Regions from separate parts of the Halomonas koreensis genome, predicted to be linked through region 2. Evidence: predicted binding sites of a transcription regulator. Region 2 holds the regulator's gene; the other holds the start of a gene.

Region 1 (3,368 bases), on a different contig from region 2:
CCTGGCGGGAGAACTCGGGCAGCTCGTCGAGGAACAGCACCCCGAGGTGGGCCAGCGAGATCTCCCCGGGACGCGGTCGCGACCCGCCGCCCACCAGGGCCACGGCGCTGGCGGTATGATGGGGCGCGCGGAAGGGGCGCCGCCCCCAGTGCTCGGCGATCGGCAGCCCGGAGACCGAGCGCACGGCGGCCACCTCCAGGGCCTCGTCCTCGCTCAGCGGCGGCAGGATGCCGGGCAGGCGACTGGCCAGCATGGTCTTGCCGGTCCCCGGCGGCCCGGCCAGCAGCAGGTTATGGCCACCGGCGGCGGCGACCTCGAGGGCCCGCCGCGCCTGGTGCTGGCCGCGGACGTCCCCCAGGTCGTCGCCCGCCGGCGGTGGCGCCGCGGGTCGCGCCGCATCGAGGGGCGCGATGGGCGCCTGGCCCAGCAGGTGGGCCACCACCTCGAGCAGGTGGTCGGCGGGCAGCACCTCGAGCTCGCCGGCCAGCGCCGCCTCCTCGGCATTGGCGCGGGGCACGATCAGCCGACGGCCGGCACGCCGGGTGGCCATCGCCATGGGCAGCACGCCGGGCAGCGGCCGCAGGGCGCCGTCCAGGGCGAGTTCGCCGACGCACTCGAACTCGGCCAGGGCCTCCGGCGGGATCTGCCCCGAGGCCGCCAGCAGCCCCAGGGCGATGGGCAGGTCGAAGCGTCCGCCGTCCTTGGGCAGGTCGGCGGGCGCCAGGTTGAGGGTGATGCGGCGCAGCGGGAAGTCGAAGCCGGCATTGACCAGGGCGCTGCGCACCCGCTCGCGGCTCTCCTTCACCGCCGCCTCGGGCAGCCCGACCAGGGTCATGCCGGGCAGGCCGTTGGCCAGGTGGACTTCCACCAGCACCTCGGGCGCCTCCAGGCCGAGGCCCGCCCGGGTGCGCACGATCGACAGGGTCATCGGCGGTCCCTCGCGCATTGCCTGTCCTCAGGCTAGTCCAGCGCGACGGGGACCGCCCGGGGCCTCAGCGGTCGGTCTCGCCGGCCCCGGCGTCCTCCTCCGGCGCGGCCGCGTCGCGACCCTCGACCGGGGGCGTCGCCTCGGCGGCGACCGGCGGCCGCCCGGCCTCGTCACGGGACGCCTCCAGGGCCGCCTCCAGGGCGGCGACCTGCTGCTCCAGGGCCTCGACACGCCCGCGGGTGCGCTGCAGCACGTCCATCAGGATGTCGAAGTCCTCCCGGGACACCAGCTCCAGGCGGTCGAAGGCGCCGCGCACCACCTGCTGGATGCCCTTCTGCACCTCTTCCGGCGCCTGGGAGGCGCCCTGCAGGCGCTCACCGATCTGCTGAGCCAGGCGGCCGATGCGGTCTTGGCTGACCATGTTGTCTCTCCTGAGCGGTCTGGGGTGGCTGACGACAAGGATACGCAAGGCATCCGCCGGGCGCATTCCCCACGCTCGCCCCCGAATGGCGCATCGCGCGCCGATCTCGGCACCGAAACGGTGCAGCCCGCCTGGCGGGGCGCGCACCAGGACGCGCCACCCCTTGCGTGGACCTTCCCCCAAGCACATGAGCTGCAAGGCTTCTTCACGAGACTGGCACGCTTTGCGCAATGCCATGGCAGACATGCACCGCGCGGTTCACCCCGCGCCCACCCAACAGGGGAGATCCGGGATGAAGCTGATCACCGCCATCATCAAGCCCTTCAAGCTCGACGACGTGCGCGAGGCGCTCGCCGACAACGGCGTGCAGGGCATCACCGTCACCGAGGTCAAGGGCTTCGGGCGCCAGAAGGGCCACACCGAGCTCTATCGCGGGGCCGAGTACGTGGTCGATTTCCTGCCCAAGGTCAAGGTCGAGATCGCCGTGGACGACGGCCGCCTCGACACCGTGCTGGACGCCATCTGCAGCGCCGCCAACAGCGGCAAGATCGGCGACGGCAAGGTCTTCGTGACCGCGCTGGAAGACGTCATCCGCATCCGCACCGGCGAGCGCGGCGGCGACGCCGTCTGAGCCGACCGTTTCTCCCTCACCCTGGAGTGACTGCCATGAACGAGATAACCGAGCTGAGCTACGCGCTCGACACCTTCTACTTCCTGATCTGCGGCGTCCTGGTGATGTGGATGGCCGCCGGCTTCTCGATGCTCGAGGCCGGCCTGGTGCGGTCCAAGAACACCGCCGAGATCCTGACCAAGAACATCGCGCTGTTCGCCGTCGCCTGCACCATGTACCTGCTGCTGGGCTACTACCTGATGTACTCCGGGGCCGCGGGCGGCATCCTGCCCAACCTGGGCTTCCTGCTGGGCGACGAGAACACCGTGGCCGCGGTGACCGCCGGCGGCGAGGACGCGCCCTACTACTCCATGCGCGCCGACTTCTTCTTCCAGGTGGTGTTCGTGGCCACCGCCATGTCCATCGTCTCCGGGGCCGTGGCCGAGCGCATGAAGCTGTGGGCCTTCCTGGCCTTCGCCGTGGTGATGACCGGGGTCATCTACCCGGTCTCCGGCTACTGGACCTGGGGCGGCGGCTGGCTGGCCGAGGTCGGCTTCTCCGACTATGCCGGCTCCGGCATCGTGCACATGGCCGGGGCGGCCGCGGCGCTGGCCGGCGTGCTGGTGCTCGGCCCGCGCAAGGGCAAGTACGGCAAGGACGGCAGCGTCTTCGCCATCCCCGGCGCCAACCTGCCGCTGGCGACCCTAGGCACCTTCATCCTGTGGATGGGCTGGTTCGGCTTCAACGGCGGCTCCGAGCTGAAGGTGTCCGACGTGAGCTCCGCCAACAACATGGCCCAGGTGCTGGTGAACACCAACGCCGCCGCCGCCGGCGGGGTGATCGCCGCGCTGATCCTGGCCAAGGCCTGGTTCCGCAAGGCCGACCTGACCATGGCCCTCAACGGCGCCATCGCCGGCCTGGTGTCCATCACCGCCGACCCGCTGTCGCCCGGCGCCCTGGGCGCCACCCTGATCGGCGCCGTGGGCGGCCTGCTGGTGGTGGTGGCCATCGTCGGCCTGGACAAGCTCAAGCTCGACGATCCGGTCGGCGCCATCTCCGCCCACGGCGTGGCCGGCATCTGGGGCGTGCTGGCGGTACCGCTGACCAACGACGGCGCCTCCTTCGGTGCCCAGCTCATCGGCATCCTCGGCATCTTCGCCTGGGTCTTCGCCGCCAGCCTGGCCGTGTGGCTGGTCATCAAGGCGATCATGGGGGTGCGCGTCAGCGAGGAAGAGGAGTACGAGGGCGTGGACCTGGCCGAGTGCGGGCTCGAGGCCTACCCCGAGTTCACCGTCTCCAAGGTCCACGGCGGCGGCTCGGGCCGCTCCCGCGCCGAGCCCAGCGGCCAGGCACGCCCGCTGGCGCCGCGTACCGAGTGACGCCCTGCCCCTTCCCGTCCGGGCCCCGTT
Region 2 (3,368 bases):
GCACCGCCGTCTACCGCGGCGACGTGCGGATCCGCCAGGGCAGCCTGCTGCTGACCGGGGCCCGGGTCGAGATCCAGCGCAACGACGCCGGCCGACTGACCCGCGCCACCGCCACCGGCGAGCGCGCCTACCTGGAGCAGCAGCCCGCCCCCGACCAGCCGACGGTGCGCGCCTGGGGCCGCACCGTCGTCTACCACGTGGCCGAGCGACGCATCGAGCTGATCGACCGCGCCGAACTGCACCAGGGCGGCGACACCTTCGACGGCGGCTACCTGGAATACTTCCTCGACCGCCGGGTCGTCCAGGCCCGCGCCGACGCCGAGGGCGTCGACGAGCGCCAGCGGGTGCGCATGACCCTGGAGCCCGAGCAGCAGGACGCCCCATGAAGACCCTCAGCGCCCAGCACCTCGCCAAGAGCTACAAGCGCCGCCGGGTGGTCCACGACATCAGCCTGGAGATCCGCCAGGGCCGCATCGTCGGCCTGCTCGGCCCCAACGGCGCCGGCAAGACCACCTCCTTCTACATGATCGTCGGCCTGGTGCGCGCCGACGCCGGCCGCGTCGCCATCGACGATCGCGACCTCTCGGGAGCGGCCATGCACGAGCGCGCCCGGGCCGGGATCGGCTACCTGCCCCAGGAGGCCTCGATCTTCCGCAAGCTCTCGGTGGCCGACAACATCATGGCCATCCTGGAGACCCGGGGCGACCTGGATCGCGCCGGCCGCCGGGCGCGCCTCGAGCAGCTGCTGGAGGATTTCCACGTCACCCATATCCGCGACAATCCGGGCATGAGCCTGTCGGGCGGCGAGCGACGCCGGGTCGAGATCGCCCGGGCCCTGGCCACCGAACCTGACTTCATCCTGCTCGACGAGCCCTTCGCGGGGGTCGATCCCATCTCGGTGGGCGAGATCAAGGGCATCATTCGCCAGCTCCGGGATCGCCACATCGGCGTACTGATCACCGATCATAACGTGCGCGAGACCCTGGATATCTGCGACGGCGCCTACATCGTCGGCGACGGCCAGATCATCGCCGAGGGCGACGCCGAGGCGATCCTCGCCAACCAGAAGGTGCGCGACGTCTACCTGGGTCAGGACTTCCGGCTCTGACTCGATTTTTCTTCGCAAGTCACTGATATTTCGTCGACGAATGGCGACGGGCATGGCGCTTGCCGGTGGCATGCTAATTGCTTGGCCAGGACTTGCGCCGCGCCGCCGCCGGGACTAGGGTGGGGGCTTCTTCGCCTGGAGAGTGGAGCCCCCCATGGCCATGAAGGCATCCCTGCAACTGCGCGTCGGCACCCAGTTGACCATGACGCCGCAGCTGCAGCAGGCGATCGGCCTGCTGCAGCTCTCCACCCTCGACCTGCGCCAGGAGATCCAGCAGGCCCTGGAGGCCAACCCCATGCTGGAGCTCGAGGAGGACTTCGGCGAGCAGGCGGTCGGCGAGGCCGCCGACGACGACTGGGCCGACGAGATCCCCGCGGAGCTCAGCGTGGACAGCGACTGGTCGGACACCTTCCAGGACGCCGGCGGCAGCGGCGAGGGGCCCGACTTCGAACGCCAGGCCGCCGGCCAGAGCCTGCAGGGCCACCTGGCCTGGCAGCTGGCGATGAGCGGCCTGGAGGAGCGCGAGACGCGCATCGCCGAGAGCCTGATCGATGCCGTCAACGCCGACGGCTACCTGGACCAGTCCCTGGACGAGCTCCGCGACGGCCTGCGCGCCCAGGGCCTCGACGGCCTGACCCACCGCGAGGTCGAGGGCGTGCTGCTGCGCCTCCAGCAGTTCGAGCCCACCGGCGTGCTGGCCCGGGACCTGCGCGAGTGCCTGCTGCTGCAGCTCGCCGCCCTGCCCGACGATACCCCCCTGCTGCCCCAGGCGCGCCGCCTGGTGCGCCAGTTCCTCGAGGCCCTGGCCGGCGACGACCGGCGCCTGCTCAAGCGCCGCCTGGGGCTCGACGACGCCACCCTCGATCGGGTGATCGCCCTGATCCGCGGCCTGGACCCGCGCCCGGGCAGCGCCTTCTCGAGCGGCGACAGCGACTACGTGATCCCCGACCTGATCGCGCGCCACACCGCCCGGGGCTGGCAGGTGGAGCTCAACCCCGAGGCCATGCCGCGGCTGCGCATCCAGCCCGACTACGCGGCACTGATCAAGCGCGCCGACAAGAGCCAGGACAACCAGTTCCTCAAGGACCACCTCCAGGAGGCCCGCTGGCTGATCAAGAGCCTGTCGAGCCGCAACGACACCCTGCTGCGCGTCGGGCGCGAGGTCATGACCCGCCAGCTCGACTTCCTGGAACGCGGCGAGGAGGCCATGAAGCCGCTGATCCTGGCCGATGTCGCCCAGGCGGTGGAGATGCACGAGTCGACCATCTCGCGGGTCACCACCCAGAAGTTCATCCACACCCCGCGCGGCGTGTTCGAGCTCAAGTATTTCTTCTCCAGCCAGGTGGGCGGCGGCGAGGATGCCCACTCCAGCACCGCGATCCGCGCCCGCATCCGCAAGCTGATCCAGGACGAGCCGCCCCGCAAGCCGCTCTCCGACAGCCGCCTGGTGGCCCTGCTCGGCGAGGAGGGCATCGAGGTCGCCCGGCGCACCGTGGCCAAGTATCGGGAGGCGATGCAGATCCCCTCCTCGAGCCAGCGCAAGCGCCTGCGCTGAGGGCGTTGCCCGGCTGCGTTGAACGGCCCTGAGCGGGGCGCCGGACGGGGGGTTTGCATGGCACCAAAAAGGGTTACAATCGAGTCACCACCCAAGGAGCAAGGAGCGTGTCATGCAAGTCAACCTCACCGGCCACCACGTGGAACTGACCGATCCCCTGCGTGACTACGTGCAGGAAAAGCTCGCTCGCCTGGAGCGCCACTACGACAACATCACCACCGTCCAGGTCACGCTCTCCGTCGAGAAGGAACGCCAGCAGGCCGCCTGCACCCTTCACGCCGCCGGTGCCGACCTCCATGCCGAGGCCATGGACGGCGACATGTACGCCGCCATCGACGCCCTTGCCGACAAGCTCGACCGCCAGCTGGTCAAGCACAAGGAAAAGGCCCAGGCACGCGCCCAGGGCGCCGCTAGCGTCCGCTGACCCATGTCACTGGAAGCCATCCTGCCCCCCGAGCGCATCCTCTTCGGCGTGCCCGGGGGAAGCAAGAAACGGGTGCTGGAGTTCTTCAGCACCTTCATCGCCCAGAACACCCCGAGCCTCGACAGCCAGGAGGTCTTCAGCCGGCTGATCGGGCGCGAGCGCCTGGGCAGCACCGGCATCGGGCACGGGGTCGCCATTCCGCACTCCCGCAACCCCCACTGCAAGGCGCCCATCGCCGGCTTCCTCAAGCTCGCCGAGCCGGTCGACTTCGACGCCGTCGA

What was found. The regulator sigma-54, encoded in region 2, starts transcription at its own class of promoters, with help from an activator protein. The targets are predictions, from matches to a motif close to TGGCACNNNNNTTGCTNT.
Region 1: a site for sigma-54 is predicted at 1,564-1,581, ahead of QC818_RS06420 (P-II family nitrogen regulator). Genes of this name have one in related genera too.

What each region holds. Positions count from the first base shown of each region.
Region 1 covers NZ_JARWAK010000004.1:110,897-114,264, forward strand. Annotated here, with positions in the region: gene QC818_RS06410 (YifB family Mg chelatase-like AAA ATPase) at 1-928, opposite strand, end outside; gene QC818_RS06415 (accessory factor UbiK family protein) at 993-1,349, opposite strand; gene QC818_RS06420 (P-II family nitrogen regulator) at 1,642-1,980, shown strand; gene QC818_RS06425 (ammonium transporter) at 2,016-3,338, shown strand.
Region 2 covers NZ_JARWAK010000018.1:46,351-49,718, forward strand. Annotated here, with positions in the region: gene lptA (lipopolysaccharide transport periplasmic protein LptA) at 1-386, shown strand, start outside; gene lptB (LPS export ABC transporter ATP-binding protein) at 383-1,108, shown strand; gene QC818_RS16580 (RNA polymerase factor sigma-54) at 1,263-2,663, shown strand; gene hpf (ribosome hibernation-promoting factor, HPF/YfiA family) at 2,776-3,087, shown strand; gene QC818_RS16590 (PTS sugar transporter subunit IIA) at 3,091-3,368, shown strand, end outside.